Regions from separate parts of the Bacillus sp. 5RYD7K genome, predicted to be linked through region 1. Evidence: predicted binding sites of a transcription regulator. Region 1 holds the regulator's gene; the other holds the start of a gene.

Region 1 (8,003 bases):
AGACGAAACGGATTATTGTGCCGATATTCGCCCATGTCATGATGAATACCATTGTCGTGGTCATGCAGCTCGGCCCCGCCCAAAAATATATTGAACAGCATAGTGAACAAATGCAATTAATTATTGGAGGATTGTTTGTATGAGGAACCCAATGACTTGGGGCTTGATTTATTTCGCAGTCGGCTGTATCTTTACGTATTTAGCCGCAAGCTCGCCGGGAAGTATGTGGTCTTTTTATTCCATACTGCTGATGGTTTTCGCCGCTTATAATATCAGCATCTCGTTTAAAATGTTCGCTTTCTCATTTAAAGTGAAAAAAAATCAAAAATAAAAGAAAAGCCATTTCTCATCATTGAGAAATGGCTTTTTTTATGCTGATACGTCCTGGTCAGACTCACTGCTGCCGGTCTGCCTTTTCCGGTACGCCGCTTTTGAGATCAGGATACTGATCTCATATAAAATGCAAAGCGGAATCGTAATCATCAAGTGAGACAGCAGCTCAGGCGGCGCAATCATCGCGGCGATCACGAGCAGCACAAAATACGCGTACTTCCTGATCTTCGATAAAAACATCGGCGTGACAACCCCGAGCCTCGTTAAAAACATGATCAGCACCGGCATCTGAAACAGCAGCCCGAACGGAATCGTCAGCTGCAGCAGAAAATGAAAGTACTCGCTGATTCCGATCACTTGGTTGACATCGAGGTCATTCGAGACCCGCTTCATAAAATCAACGACCAGCGGAAATAAAATATAATAAGAAAATGACACACCGCCGACAAACAGCACAATCGAAATCGGAATATAGCTGAGTGTTACTTTGCGCTCCTTCTCATACAGCCCCGGGCTGACAAACGCCCAAATCTGATAGAGAATAATCGGCGAAGTCAAAATGATGCCGATAATAAACGCGAACTGCAAAAAGATAAACAGCGGATCCGTCAGGTTAAAAGCATTAAGGGTGAGCTCTTTTACTTCATCGGCTTTTTGAAGATACACAATGATAGGTTTTGCCAGAAAAAAGCCGGCAATAAAGAAAACCGTAAAGGATAACGCCACAATCAGCAATCGTTTCCGAAGTTCGGCAATATGCTCCACAAGCGTCATTTGATTCACTCTCATACGCGTCATCCTATCTTACTGTTCTTCTTTCTTTTTTTCCTCTTCTTCACCGGCTAATCCCTTAGTGGCGTTCTTAAATTCACGAAGCGTGTCCCCCGCGGCTTTTCCTAACTCGGGAAGCTTCTTCGGACCGAAAATAATCACCGCCACCACACCGATAACAGCCAGGCTTCCAGGACCGATCATGTGCAGCTCCTCCTTTCGTTATTCAATTTCTTCCAAAACAGAATAATGCTTTAAGAAATAAACCAATGATTGAAGCTCTACAGCTAAATCTATATGATGAATTCGAATGTGATCCGGCACATTCAAACGGGCCGGCGTAAAGTTAAGGATTCCCTTGATTCCGAGCGACACGAGCCGATCGGTGATTGACTGCGCGGCAACCGCCGGAACGGTAAGAATCGCCACAGGTTCATCCTTAATGTGAAGTTCTAAATCATTAAGAGCATAGACAGGCACGCCGCCTACCTCAGTTCCTATTTTACTCTGATTCACATCAAAAGCCATAGATATTTTTGTGTTATTATTTTTTGTGAAATTATAGTGAAGAAACGCCGTCCCTAAATTCCCGACACCGATCAAAATGACGTTCGTCGTTTCATCCTGATCCAGTGTTTTTCTGAAAAATGACAGCAGGTAATCCACATTATAGCCGTATCCTTTTTTGCCGAGCGCCCCGAAATAGGAAAAATCCCGGCGGATCGTGGCCGAATCGACTTTTACCGCATCGCTCAGTTCAGCAGATGAAACGCGCTGCTTTCCTGACGCGTGTAAATTCTTTAAAAAGCGGTAATAAAGCGGCAGCCGTTTTGCTGTCGCCTGCGGAATTTTTGATTGATCCTTGTTCATGATTGGTCCTCCACTTTATACTCAGATGCATCTCTTTTAAAATCACCGTTTTTGCCTCCCGTTTTTTCCATGAGGCAGGTCGGGCCGATGACCATTCCTTTATCCAGCGCCTTGCACATGTCATAAACGGTCAAAGCGCAGACTGAAGCGGAAGTTAGCGCTTCCATTTCCACACCTGTACTCCCTTTCGTTTTTACGCTTGCCTGTATATGAAGAACGGCTTCGGAATCCTTTTCCTCCCAGCCGAATGAAATGTCGACGCTGCTTAAAGAAAGCGGGTGGCACATCGGGATAATCGCTGAGGTCTGCTTTGCAGCCATGATTCCGGCCACCTGTGCGACAGCCAGTACGTCTCCTTTTCCGATCTCGCGGTTTTTGATTCTGCTGTACACGTCATGCTTCATGTGTACGCTGGATATCGCAGCGGCAGTACGGACTGTTGAAGATTTATCGCTTATATCCACCATGCGGGCACGGCCTTCTTCATTAAAATGAGAAAATCCATTCATATTTAAACTCTCCTTACTTCTGATCATACACTATTTTCTCCCTGATGTCTTATCCTATAATGTTCCAATTCTGATGTATTGTTTGCTGACAGCAGGTTGATAAGCTACACTTAACTTATTATAACAGAGGTGAAATAATATGATGATCTTACAAATTAATCAGCTGTCCAAATCTTTTGGCGCTGATCCTATTTTAAACAATATAAAGCTTGAAGTCAGATCTCGGGATCGCATCGCCATTGTAGGCAGAAACGGAGCCGGCAAATCAACTCTCCTTAAAATTATCGCAGGTCACCTTTCATATGAAAAGGGTGAATTAATCAAACCGAAAGAATTAACGATGGGATATCTTGCCCAGCACACAGGCTTGGAATCCCAGCTTACCATAAAAGAAGAACTGCTGAGTGTTTTTGATTTCCTGAAAGCAATGGAAAAAGAAATGCGTTCTATTGAAGAAAAGATGGCTACGGCCGCCCCCGCGGAGCTTGAGACACTGATGAAAACCTATGACAGGCTTCAGCAGGACTTCAAGGATAAAGGCGGCTATCAGTATGAAGCGGACGTCCGTTCTATCCTTCACGGCCTCGGTTTCGGAAAATTTGACGATTCCGTGAAAGTGCAAAGCCTGAGCGGCGGTCAGAAAACAAGACTTGCACTCGGCAAGCTTTTGCTGACCCAGCCTGATCTGCTTATTTTGGATGAACCGACGAACCATCTCGACATCGACACGCTTACATGGCTTGAGCATTATTTACAGGGATATTCAGGCGCCATCCTGATTGTCTCCCACGACAGATACTTTCTTGATAAAGTCGTCAGCCAAGTGTACGAGGTCTCACGGACAGAAAGCAAAAAATACCTCGGCAACTACAGCGCCTATTTAGAACAAAAAGCTGAGCAGTATGAGAAAGACCTGAAGCTGTATGAAAAACAGCAGGACGAAATCGCCAAGCTCCAAGATTTTGTCGACCGCAATCTGGCCAGAGCATCAACAACAAAAAGAGCCCAAAGCAGACGAAAGCAGCTTGAACGGATGGACGTCATGGCAAAGCCGCTCGGTGATGAAAAATCAGCCGCCTTCCGTTTTGACATTACAAAACAGAGCGGAAACGACGTCCTTCGCGTACAGGATGTTTCCATCAGCTATGACGGCCAGCCGCCGCTTTTGAAAAACCTGACCTTCGGCATTACAAGAGGGGAAAGCGCCGCCCTCGTCGGACCGAACGGGATCGGCAAGTCAACCCTGCTGAAAGCCATTAACAATACGCTCAGTCCGAAATCCGGGTCGATCACGTACGGTTCCAATGTCACAATCGGCTATTATGATCAGGAGCAGGCCGAACTGACCTCATCCAAACGCGTTTTGGACGAGCTGTGGGATGAATATCCGGACATGCCGGAAAAAGAGATCAGGACATGCCTCGGCAACTTTCTGTTCAGCGGAGACGATGTCCTGAAACCTGTCCGTTCTCTAAGCGGCGGTGAGAAAGCAAGAGTTGCGCTTGCCAAGCTGATGCTGCAAAAAGCAAACTTTCTCATCCTTGATGAACCGACAAACCACCTTGATCTGGACAGTAAAGAAGTGCTGGAAAACGCCCTGATTGACTATCCGGGAACACTGTTATTTGTATCGCATGACCGCTACTTTATTAACAGGATCGCCACAAGGGTGCTGGAGCTGTCTCCGGATCATGCAGAAGAATATTTGGGTGACTATGACTATTACACCGAGAAAAAAGCCCAGCAGCTGGAATTGGAAGAAATGAAACGGCAGGAAAAAGAGCAAGCACAACCTGCCGGCAAGGTAAAACAGGACACGAAAAGAACATACGAGGAAGAAAAAGAATGGAAAAAGAAAGAACGGCAGCGCCTGAGACGCATTGAAGAAATCGAAGCAGCGGTCTCATCCGCCGAAGAGAAAATCAGCGCCAATGAGGAGCTGCTGTGCGACCCTGACGTGTATCAGGATCATGAAAAGGTACAGACCATTCACTCAGAGAACGAAGCTCTGAATCAAGAGCTGGAACGATTATTAGCAGAGTGGGAAGAACTCTCCTCAGAAGAATAGAAAAAGTCAAGCACCTCTTTAAGGGGTGCTTTTTTATCCACAGCTTTTCTCCTTGCCTGCTATTTAAGTAAGCGCTTTATACACACTATCCACAAAATTTTCTGACTTTATCCACTTTACTAACAACTTTTAGATCCTTATCCAGCCTGGATTTCTGAATATATTCACAATCCTGTGGATATGTTAGAATTATCTGTTAATAAATTAAAAAAGCCTCACGTTTTACAACGTGAGACGATCAAAAGATGTTAATTCCAAGCCGGGCTGTCCGTTCATATCATATGAACCCCGGATTCCCTTTTCAAAAGCAACGGTTCCGGCAGCCGCAATCATCGCTGCATTGTCCGTGCATAAAGAAAGCGGCGGGATAACAAGCTCAGGATCTCCCGGATGGCTGAATTCCTGCTGCAGAGCGGCTCTCAGCCCTTTGTTGGCAGCTACGCCTCCCGCAAGCAACACTTGTTTAACCCCGTATTCTTTTGCGGCCTTAGAGGTTTTTGCCGTCAGTACATCAATGACACTCTGCTGAAAGCTTGCGGCAAGATCCTCAGGAGGAATCACCTCATTTTTTTGCGAGGCGTTATGGAGTGTGTTAATCACGGCTGATTTCAGCCCGCTGAAGCTGAAATTGTAAGATCCCTCATCCAGCCACGCACGCGGAAGCGGAATAGAATCTGTTCCCACAGCAGCCAGCTTATCAATCTGCGGCCCTCCCGGATAAGGAAGCCCCATCGTTCTTGCCACTTTGTCGTAAGCTTCGCCTGCGGCATCGTCCAGCGTTTCTCCGATAACCTCGAATGAACCGTGCTCTTCCATATAAACCAATTCCGTATGTCCGCCCGACACAACCAAAGCAAGCGCCGGGAACTGAAGCTCCTCTACCAGTCTGTTTGCATAAATATGGCCCGCAATGTGATGGACGCCGACTAACGGTATTTGATGGGCAAAGCTTAACGCCTTTGCCGCATTGACTCCGATTAACAGGGCTCCGACAAGTCCGGGTCCTTCCGTTACCGCAATCGCATCGAGATCACCAAAGCCCATCTCCGCTTTTAAAAGAGCTTCCTCAATCACTAGGGTAATCTGCTCCACATGATGTCTGGACGCAATTTCAGGCACGACCCCGCCGAACCGTTTATGGCTTTCAATTTGCGAAGCGACTACGTTTGAAACGATTTCTTTACCGTTTTTCACGACTGAAGCCGCTGTTTCATCACAGCTTGTTTCAATTCCTAATACATAAATATCTTGTTTTTCACTCATGTAATGTCACCCACATTAATAACGCATCTTCCCCGTTATCTGTATAGTATTGTTTTCTAATTCCTCCGGCCTGAAGACCGAATTTTTTATATAAGGATTGGGCGGGATGATTCGAGACCCTGACTTCGAGAGAGAGCCTCCTTGCCTTTTTTTCTCTGCACAATTCTACCGCAGCGCGAAACAGAGCTTCTCCCAATGATTGGCCCCGGTATTCCGGCTTAATGGCTATATTCGTAATCTGCGCGTCATCTATAATAATCCAGATTCCGCAATACCCCGCCAGACAGCCGTCCTTTTCAATGACAAGGTAGTGCGCATACGGATTTTCCAAAAGCTCATGATAAAATGAATCCTTCGTCCACGGAGAAGTGAAGGATGCTGTTTCAATTTCATAAATTTGATCAATATCTTCCGGCCGCATGCTTCGAATCGCCGTTTTCGTTTTCATCCCCATCACCCTATTTTTGAGATTCCATCCATTTCGCTTCAGCCTCTGCCAGACGCAAATAATCCGGAACAAGGCTGTGGACATCCGCTTCTTCTTTTTCCAAGCCTAAAAACGCCAGCTCTGACGGCCGCGGATTATGCTGTGCAGCCGTTCCCATCACTGCTTGAGATGTCAGTTCATGCAGAATGGTTTCTTCATGAATGGCTGTATCATGCCCTAAAAATAAAACCGGAGACGCTTTTTCTTTCAGCATGCCGAGCCAATCCGTCAAAAGCACATTCTGATCAGGAAGAACGGATTGTAATCGGCCGTCCTGATATTCATAAAGTCCCGTATACACCTGTCCGCGTCTGGCATCAAATAACGGGCAGATCAGACCTTGAAAATGCCGTCCGTTCGCCGCCATCACCTCAAGGCTCGACACAGCGGAAATCGGAAGCTTCAGCGACCAGGCCAAAGTCTTCGCCAGCGTCACACCGATTCTGACACCAGTGTACGATCCCGGTCCTTTCGCCACCGCTATTTTCGTAAGGTCCTGCGGTGTTAGGCCGCAATCCTCCAGCAATGAATTGACAGCAGGCATCGCCCGCACGGAATGATTCTTTTTTAAATATGTAATATACTCCGCCATCACCGTTTTCTCACGAACGAGCGCGGCACCCAGCGTGTAATTTGACGTATCAATTGCCAGTATTGTCATGTTTATTAATCTCCTCACAAAGCGTTTCATACCGTGTTCCGCAAGCCGTAAAGGTAATGTCCCTTTCCTCATCACCGGCTCTCTTGATGACGATCTGCAGCCGTTCAGCGGGCAGCTGATCCTGAATTAAATGAGCCCATTCAATTAAACAGACGCCTTGTCCTTCAAAATATTCTTCAAGGCCTAAGTCTTCGCTTTCATCCTCCATGCGATACACATCCATATGATATAGAGGAAGCGAACCATCATGGTATTCTTTTATAATTGTAAAGGTCGGGCTGTTTACCACTCTAGTGATCCCCAGTCCTTCGGCAAACCCTTTTGTGAAAGTCGTTTTTCCCGCTCCCAAGTCGCCTTCCAGTGTCAGAATGTCTCCCGGCTTTGCCAATGAAGCGGCAAGCTTGGCTACGGCTTTCGTTTCTTCAGGGTTTTTCGTTCTCCATTGTAATGTCTTCAAAGTGAGTCACCCGTCTTATTTAAAATGATTGTATCCTTTTTTCTCAAGGACGATTTGTCTCTGATCATTGGCTGTCAAAAGAACACTTGCTTCCTTCCGTTCAGTCACCGCTCCAATCTTCGCAATCCGAATGCCTGACTGCGTGCAGTAATCAAGCAAAGAGATCCACTCCTGCTGAGAGACCGTTCCAGCCAATTCATAATCTTCTCCGCCGAATAACACCCATCTCTTCCACTGAGGATCTGCCTCAGGCAAATCCGGATGCACCGGGAGAAGCTGTTCTTCAATTTCTATCGTAACTGAGCTTGACTCAGCTATTTCATGCAGTTCACTGGCCAATCCGTCACTGATATCATTCAGAGCGGCGCGTTGAAGCTGAGAACAGAAGCGGCCGACCTGAACCCTCGGCACGGGCCGTTTATGTTTTTCGATAAAATAATCACCCGTATGAAAAGCAGAAGGAGGTGTTTCTCCTAATAAAAGAGACAGCCCCGCTGCGGAAGAGCCGATTTCTCCCGTAACAAACACAACATCCCCGGGTCTTGCCGAACTTCGCAGACAAGCTCGATTCTTTTCGACTTCTC
Region 2 (8,003 bases), 770 kb from region 1:
TAACATCTTCATCACTCGCCTTGCCGTTTCCGAGCCGGATATTGTTCATAATGCTCGTATTAAAGAGATGAGGCTTCTGATTCAAAACGGCTACCGCTGAGGAAATCTGATCCTGCACGGCCGCAGTTTCCAGCCCGTTCAGTGTCACTTTGCCTGAATCGGGAACTAAGGCGCCTTCAATTAAAGCGAGAGAGGTCGACTTACCGGAGCCGCTCCTGCCGAGCAGCGCCATTTTTTCACCCTGGCGGAGAGTGAAGGAAAAGCGGTCAAGCACATGACTGTGCTGATCATAAGAAAATGTCACGTTATCAAACGTCAGTGTCACATCAGTGACATCCAGTTTCTCATCTGACTGCTTCACCTCACGCCCCCGCAGCTCCGGAGCCGCCTTACTCATTCTTCTGATCGAATCCTGATAAGAAGGCACTTCCGTCAGCGCATCCGAAAGGGGCAGAAACGCCTCCGTCAATGGAAATACAACAAGCACAAAGGCCGCGATCATCGTGTTGGCCATACTGCCGTCCGCATACTGACCTGCCGTCCAGAACAGCATGATCAATATGAAGCCGCCGACAAGGCATTGAGCGGCGAGATCGCGCAGCCTCGTAAATCGCTGACGTTTGCTCTCAAGGTCAAACCACGCCTTTTCTTTCTCTTCATAAGAGGAAATAAAGGCGGCCTGACGTCCCGAGAACATCCAGTCGCTCACGCCGAGCACAGCATCGGTCAGCCGGCTGTAGAGCGTATTCCGTCCGCTTTTCAGCCTCATGTTTTTCGCTCTCGTCACAAGAAGCGACACAACCGGAAATAAGACAACCAATACAAACAGGTAAATCGCCGCAAGAGCGGCAAACGGCCAGGAAAAAAAGCCGAGCCCGATAACGGATGCCGCATAGAGCAGCAAAGCGGAAACCCCGGGGAAAATCGTTTTTAAAAACGCATCCTGCAAATGCTCAATATCCTCAGCCAAAATGCCGAGCATGTCGCCCGTCCGGAAACGGGAAGAGAGCATGAGAGAGGCCGGCTCCAGCATATTGTAAAGCCGCACCCGCATGTCGGACACGATTTTCAAAATGATGTGATGCCCCGTCAGACGCTCGGCATACCGGGAGACTGAACGGGCGATCCCGAAGGTGCGCACGGCCACAATCGGAACGTACACCAGCAGGATATTCTCAGGCCTAGTCGCCGACTTAGAGATCAAAAAACCGGAAGTAAACATGAGAAAGGCCGCCGAAAAAATCGTCACCGCGCCTAAAAAAATCACAAGAACAAACAAACGGGCATTTTGCTTAATATACGGCAGAATCCATTCTTCTTTCCTCATGTTCTTTCCCCCAGTTGCGCCTCTACAAGTTTGGCGTATACGCCTTGTTTCGCCATCAATTCGTCGTGGGTGCCGATTTCCGCTACCGCGCCGTCATCAAGCACGATAATTTCGTCCATTTCAAGCATCCAGTGAAGACGATGAGTCGCCAGAAAAACAAGCTTATTTTCAAACAGGTCTTTCATCGTTTCTTTTATTTCATACTCTGTTTCAATATCAAGGTGAGCGGTCGGCTCATCCAAAAGGAGAATCGGACGGTTTCCTAAAAAGGCTCTGGCCAGCGCGACACGCTGAGCCTGCCCTCCGCTGAGCGCCCGTCCGCCCTCGCCGATCCGGCCGTCAAGACCGCCGGGCAGATCACGGATCAGTTCGGAAAGACCCGCCGAAGCAGCGGCCTGCGCCGTTTCCTCACGGGAAGCATCAGGATGATAAAACCGGATATTATTCAAAAGCGTGTCATCAAAAATGTACGGATGCTGCGGAATATAGAGCAGCTGCTTCTGCCAGCCGTCCGACTGCAGATGCGAGCGGGATTCACCGTTTACCTTGATCTCACCGGACGCAGGCTCTAAAAAGCCGCCCAGCACATCAATGAGAGTCGATTTTCCCGCGCCGCTTTCACCGATAATCCCGATTTTTTTCTTCCCTTTAAAGGACAGATTAAATTCAGGCATCGATTCACGGACGGACAAACGCGTAAGCTGTAATTCATCTCCGTCAGTCCACGTATCAAGCTCGAGCGGCTTTTCTTCTTTAAAACCGGGCTGCGTCAAAATCGCCTGAATGGTTTTTCCCGCTTCCTGCCCGTTTAATGTCGCGTGGTAATCATTTCCCACCTCGCGGACCGGGAGAAAGTATTCAGGCGCGAGAATCAGCGCGGTCAATGCCGGACCGAGAAGAATCTGTCCGTCTATCAGCCGCAAGCCGAGGAACACCGCCACTGTCGCCACCGACAGCATCGTGAAGAAATCAAGGGCGAATGATGATAAAAACGCGACCCGGAGCGTGCTCATCGTCGCCTTGCGGTATCTCTCACTGACGTGAAAAATATTTTTGCTGTGTGATTTGCTTAATCCTAAAAACCGCAATGTCTCCAGTCCGCGGAGCGAATCCACGAAATGATTGGAAAGCGTCTGATAGGACTTCCATTGGCGATCGGCTTTTTTCTGTGCGACAAGTCCGAGCAGAATCATAAATACAATCAAAATCGGAAGCGCAAGAATCAGAATCAAAGCCGATGTTTTATCCTGAAAAAACACGTAAATGACAACGGCAGCCGGCACGATCGCCATGCTGACCATTTTCGGCAGAAACAGCTCTAAATAGCGGCGGAACTGGCTGATGCCCTCCATCGCCAGCGTCACCATCCGGCCTGTCCCCTCTTTTTTCGCAAAGCGGGGGCCGAGACGGAACAATTGCTCAAGAAATCTTTTTCTTAAGTCCGCGCCGGTTTGCGCGGCATATTGGTACACGATTTTCTGCCGGACCGTTGTCACCACATGCCGGACCAAAAACGCAAGCAGGAAAAAGCCGATAACCGGATAAAGAGAAGCAATCCGCTTCCCGTTAAATAATCCGGTTACCGCCTGGCTCAGCCATTCCGCCTGCAAGATAATGGCGGCCGTTTGTATGATCGTTAATCCCGTAATGATCGCAAGAATCCGCTTCATTCCTTTATAAAGAAACAGGTCTTTTCCCATTAATAAGTCATAGGCTCCTTATGGCTGACGCGTTTCCGGAAGACATAATAGCTCCAGATCTGACTGCCGATGACAAACGGCAGCAGAGTCAGTGCGACAATTGTCATGACTTTAAGTGAATAATCACCGGAAGACGCGTTAGCTACTGTTAAGTCATACGCGCTTTTCAGCGAGCTGACCATGACGCGCGGGAACAGGGAGATAAAAATCATCGCGACTGTCAAAGCGAGACCCGCGCCGGTCATACCGAATGCCCAGCCGTCTTTTTTCTTGCTCATGAACACAATGGCAAGAACGTTGCAGATGACAATCAGCACGAATATTGGAATCGTGATGTTTGCCCGGCGTGTAAACATATCCGTATCGTATGCAGACATCGCAAAGAAAGCAAGTACAACAAGAAAGATAACACCGATTACGCGTTTTGCCATTTTTCTCGCACGCTCTTGTAAATCACCGATCGTGCGCAGGGTGATAAACATTAAACCGTGCAGGAATGAAAGAAGGGTGACGGCTGCTCCGCCAAGAACGGAATACACGTTCACAATATCTGAAAAACCAGCGTGAATGTTCATGTGTCCGTCAATCGGCACACCGCGGAACAAGCTTGTAAAGATAAGGCCGAATACAAACGGCGGGATAAGGCTTCCGAAGAAAATTACCCAGTCCCATGTTTTGACCCATTTCAGATTGTTCACTTGCCCGCGGAATTCAAATGCCACGCCGCGGCCCATCAAGGCAAGAAGAATGATGATAAACGGAATGTAATATCCGCTGAGCATCGTTGCATACCAGTTCGGGAATGCCGCGAAAATCGCTCCCGTACCTGTGATCAGCCACACCTCATTCGCATCCCAGAACGGGCCGATGGTGTTAACCAGCACTCTGCGTTCTAATTCATTATGGCCAAGAAATCGGGTCGAAATGCCGACACCGAAATCAAAACCTTCTAAAAAGAAAAATCCGACAAACAAAATCGAAACGAGTATAAACCAAAGATCATGAAGTGACCCCATGGTAGACCTCCTGACTGAACGGATCTGTTGATACAGGAACATCCTTGTGATCATCATGGTCCGCACCTTTTTTAATTTCACGAACGAATAGGAAAACAAGCAGCGCGCCTAAAATCAAGTACATGACGCCGAAGCTGATAATTGAAAACAGCAGAGATCCCGTCGTTACGTTAGGCGAAACGGATTGTGCGGTCGTCAATTGCCCCATGACCGTCCACGGCTGGCGGCCGATTTCAGTCATAATCCATCCGGCAGAGTTCGCAATGAACGGGAATGCGATCAGTGCGATCATGCCCCGTAAATACCACTTGCTTGTATGAAGCTTTTTGCGGCGGTTCAGAATAAAGCCGGCAATCGCGGCGAAAATCATAAGCGCGCCAGCACCCGCCATGATGCGGAAGCTCCAGAACGTCGTTTTAACAGGCGGGATATAGTCGCCTTTTCCGTACGTTTTTTCGTATTCTTTTTGAAGAGTTTTCATCCCTTTAACACTGCCGCTGAACTTCTGATAAGCCAAGTAGCTGAGTGCGTAAGGAATTGAAATTTCTGATGTGTTTTTTTCTTTATTCGTATCAATGTTCGCAAAAGCCGTCCATGCGGCAGGATCACCGCTGTCATCCCAAAGCGCTTCACTGGCGGCCATTTTCATCGGCTGCGATTCCATTAAATGCTCAGCCTGCATATGTCCGCTGAACGCAACGCCGATACCGGCGATCAGACCGACAATCATTGAAAGCTTGAAAGATTTATGGAAGAAAGGCACTTCTTTTTTCTTCAATAATTTATATGCGCTGACACCGGCGATAAAGAAAGCACCAGTTGCAAGCGCCCCGAAAATGACGTGAGGGAATTCAACCCAAAGCTGAGGGTTTGTCAAAAGCGCCCCGAAATCATTCATTTCCGCGCGGCCGTTTTTAATCGCAAAGCCGACCGGCTCCTGCATGAATGAGTTTGCCGTCAAAATCCAGAAAGATGACATAATTGTCCCGAAGGATACAAGCCAAATGCAAAGCAAATGCACTTTTTTAGATAAACGGTCCCAGCCGAAAATCCATAATCCGATAAAAATAGACTCCATAAAAAACGCCAAAAGCGCTTCAACCGCAAGCGGAGCTCCAAATACGTCTCCGACAAAACGAGAATAATCAGACCAGTTCAATCCAAACTGGAATTCCTGAAGAATCCCTGTGACGACGCCGACAGCAAAGTTAATTAAAAAGAGATGTCCCCAAAATTTAGCCATTTTGAGATAGGTCTCTTGTTTTTTGACAACATAAAGCGTCTCCATCAAAGCAACCATAAACACAAGCCCGATAGACATAGGCACAAACAGGAAGTGAAACAATGTTGTAGATGCAAATTGTATGCGGGCTAAAACCAACTCACTCATGATGTTTTTCCTCCAATCTGGTAAATTGCTCAACATTTCACAAACACGACAAAACCATTGCTCGGTATTTCACAAGAAATGATATATTTGCTCAATGTTTCACAAATTTGTCAAAACTAATGAATTATCAGCCTGCACTCCCTGGGGGGCAGCGGCTGTCATAGAAATGATTCAATATCATTACTTTACAACGATTCCGCCTAAAAAAAAAGATCGATATACCTAAAAATAGGCTGAAATTGTGACCGATTAATGTCGAATTTGTAGAGACTTTATGTCGGCACCTAGGATTTTTGTCCCTTCCATATCGTACCTCTTTTTTATTCGTGTGGCGAACAAAATGCTTTATTCAGCGAGAAAGGCCGCCAAATCGCCTTTTTGAGAAAGAAAAGAGGGGAAAGCAAGTTTTCTAGTAAATTCTTAATATATGAAAAATTTAAATTTTTTAGTATACTTTAAATGGGGATATTTTTCACTACATAACGACTGGGGGAACAAGCATGGGAGAACTTCAACCAAATTTGCAAACGGATTCAATCCCAAAACAGCAACGGACTGATAATTGGTTTGCCAGAGCAATGAATATAAGAATCGGCATTATTCCTCTTCCTATCTATATCCTGCTCTTCTTGCTTATTACGGTGTTTGTCATGAAACACGATGTAAAAAGCGACATCCTGACATCGATTGCCGTCATGAGTTTTTTCGGATTTACCTTCGGCCAGATCGGAAAATCCATTCCGATCGTGCGTTCCATCGGCGGCCCTGCGATCCTCGCAACCTTTATTCCGTCCGCTGTCGTCTACTATCACCTGCTTCCGAAAGATATTATTACATCAACAACAGAATTCACAGAAAACTCTAACTTTCTCTATCTATTTATTGCCGGTATCGTCGTCGGCAGTATTCTGGGGATGAAAAGAGAGACTCTCGTCAAAGCTTTCGTCAAGATTTTCATTCCGCTGATCGCCGGCTCGATCGCGGCCGCCATCGTCGGCTTATGCGTCGGGACGCTGCTCGGGCTCGGTTTTCAGCACACACTGCTTTATATTGTCGTCCCGATTATGGCGGGAGGTGTCGGCGAGGGCGCGATTCCTTTATCCATCGGCTACTCCGATATGATGCCGATGTCCCAGGGAGATGCCTTTGCGCTTGTGCTGCCGTCCATCATGCTCGGCAGCCTGTGTGCCATTATGTTATCGGGTTTGCTGAACGTCATCGGGAAACGCAAGCCGGAATGGACGGGCAATGGGAAGGTTGATAAGTCTGATCAATCCGCTCCTGTATTGGAACAGCCGGCCAATGACAATGCGTTTAATCTGTCTTTTTTCGCTTCGGGGGGGATTTTAGCGGTTTCCCTGTATTTGGTCGGCATGCTGGCGCATGATTTCTTTCAGCTTCCGGCTCCTGTCGTGATGCTCGTCCTTGCCGTGCTTATTAAGCTGTTCAGGCTGGCGCCGGCCTCGATTGAAAACGGAGCTTTCGGCGTTTCGCGTTTTTTCTCGACAGCCGTGACGTATCCGCTCTTATTTGCGATCGGCGTTTCAATGACACCGTGGGACAAACTGATTGCAGCGTTTAATATCAGCAATATCATTACCATTTTATCCATTGTCATTACGATGATAGCCGTCGGTTTTCTGACCGGTAAATGGCTGAACCTGTACCCGATTGAGACAGCGATCATCAATGCCTGCCATTCCGGTCAGGGCGGCACAGGCGACGTCGCGATCTTAAGCGCCGCTGAACGGCTTGAGCTTATGCCGTTTGCCCAAGTGTCGACCAGAATCGGCGGGGCGATTACCGTGAGCGTCACCCTCCTGTTGCTTCATCAATTCTATTAAACGGAAAAAAGCCTCCGCCATATGCGGAGGCTCTGTTATTTCATCACATTTTGGATATAAGAGCCGAATGCCGTACCGGACATGTCCGGCGACACACGGACACGGTGAAGCGAGTAAAGCCCCTGATCTCTCGATGCCGCTCCCGGCTCCGTCGTGACCGCCATACGGTAGCCTGCAGCAGCTGCGGCTTTTAATGTTTCCTTATTATATCGTCCGACAGGGTAACTGATTACAGACGTCCGCTGCCCGAACATTTGGTCAAATAGACGCTTAGAGTCCGCCATTTCGCGTCGCTGCTGCTGAGGCGTGAGCCCGTTCAATTCGAGATGGTTCATCGTATGGCTTTGAATGGAAATGCCGTTTGCGGCCATCTCCTTCATCTGCTTCTCAGTCAGGTGATTTTTATGTCCGATAAAGTTACCGATCATGAAGATAGTCGCTTTCATCTTATATTTCTTTAAAATGGGATACGCCGCTTTGACATTGTCGGTATAGCCGTCATCAAATGTGATCAGAACGCATTTCTCACGCGGCTCTCTATCCTCCGTCAGCATCAGATAGGCTTCTTCCGGAGTCATCGTATAATAGCCGTGATCATGAAGCCACTTCATATGCTGCTGGAATTCTTCCTTCGGCACACGCAGGCTGTTTCCCTCAGAAATGCTGTGGTACATCAGAATCGGCAGTCTCGCCGTTCCTTTCGTTTTAACCCAGGCGGACGTATCC

What was found. The regulator Rex, encoded in region 1, represses fermentation and respiration genes when NADH is low (regulators of the CRP and FNR family bind a similar motif). The targets are predictions, from matches to a motif close to TTGTGAAATATTTCACAA.
Region 2: a site for Rex is predicted at 5,521-5,538, ahead of ACQE26_RS05235 (cytochrome ubiquinol oxidase subunit I). Genes of this name have one in related genera too.

The regions. Positions count from the first base shown of each region.
Region 1 covers NZ_CP191200.1:265,812-273,814, forward strand. The annotation lists gene ACQE26_RS01190 (CPBP family intramembrane glutamic endopeptidase) at 1-143, shown strand, start outside; gene ACQE26_RS01195 (YdiK family protein) at 140-331, shown strand; gene tatC (twin-arginine translocase subunit TatC) at 370-1,131, opposite strand; gene tatAY (sec-independent protein translocase protein TatAY) at 1,138-1,308, opposite strand; gene ACQE26_RS01210 (redox-sensing transcriptional repressor Rex) at 1,327-1,974, opposite strand; gene moaC (cyclic pyranopterin monophosphate synthase MoaC) at 1,971-2,483, opposite strand; gene ACQE26_RS01220 (ABC-F family ATP-binding cassette domain-containing protein) at 2,623-4,551, shown strand; gene tsaD (tRNA (adenosine(37)-N6)-threonylcarbamoyltransferase complex transferase subunit TsaD) at 4,774-5,814, opposite strand; gene rimI (ribosomal protein S18-alanine N-acetyltransferase) at 5,807-6,262, opposite strand; gene tsaB (tRNA (adenosine(37)-N6)-threonylcarbamoyltransferase complex dimerization subunit type 1 TsaB) at 6,273-6,962, opposite strand; gene tsaE (tRNA (adenosine(37)-N6)-threonylcarbamoyltransferase complex ATPase subunit type 1 TsaE) at 6,943-7,419, opposite strand; gene thiL (thiamine-phosphate kinase) at 7,435-8,003, opposite strand, start outside.
Region 2 covers NZ_CP191200.1:1,036,605-1,044,607, reverse strand. The annotation lists gene cydC (thiol reductant ABC exporter subunit CydC) at 1-1,327, opposite strand, end outside; gene cydD (thiol reductant ABC exporter subunit CydD) at 1,324-3,027, opposite strand; gene cydB (cytochrome d ubiquinol oxidase subunit II) at 3,027-4,043, opposite strand; gene ACQE26_RS05235 (cytochrome ubiquinol oxidase subunit I) at 4,027-5,433, opposite strand; gene cimH (citrate/malate transporter CimH) at 5,934-7,277, shown strand; gene ACQE26_RS05225 (polysaccharide deacetylase family protein) at 7,313-8,003, opposite strand, start outside.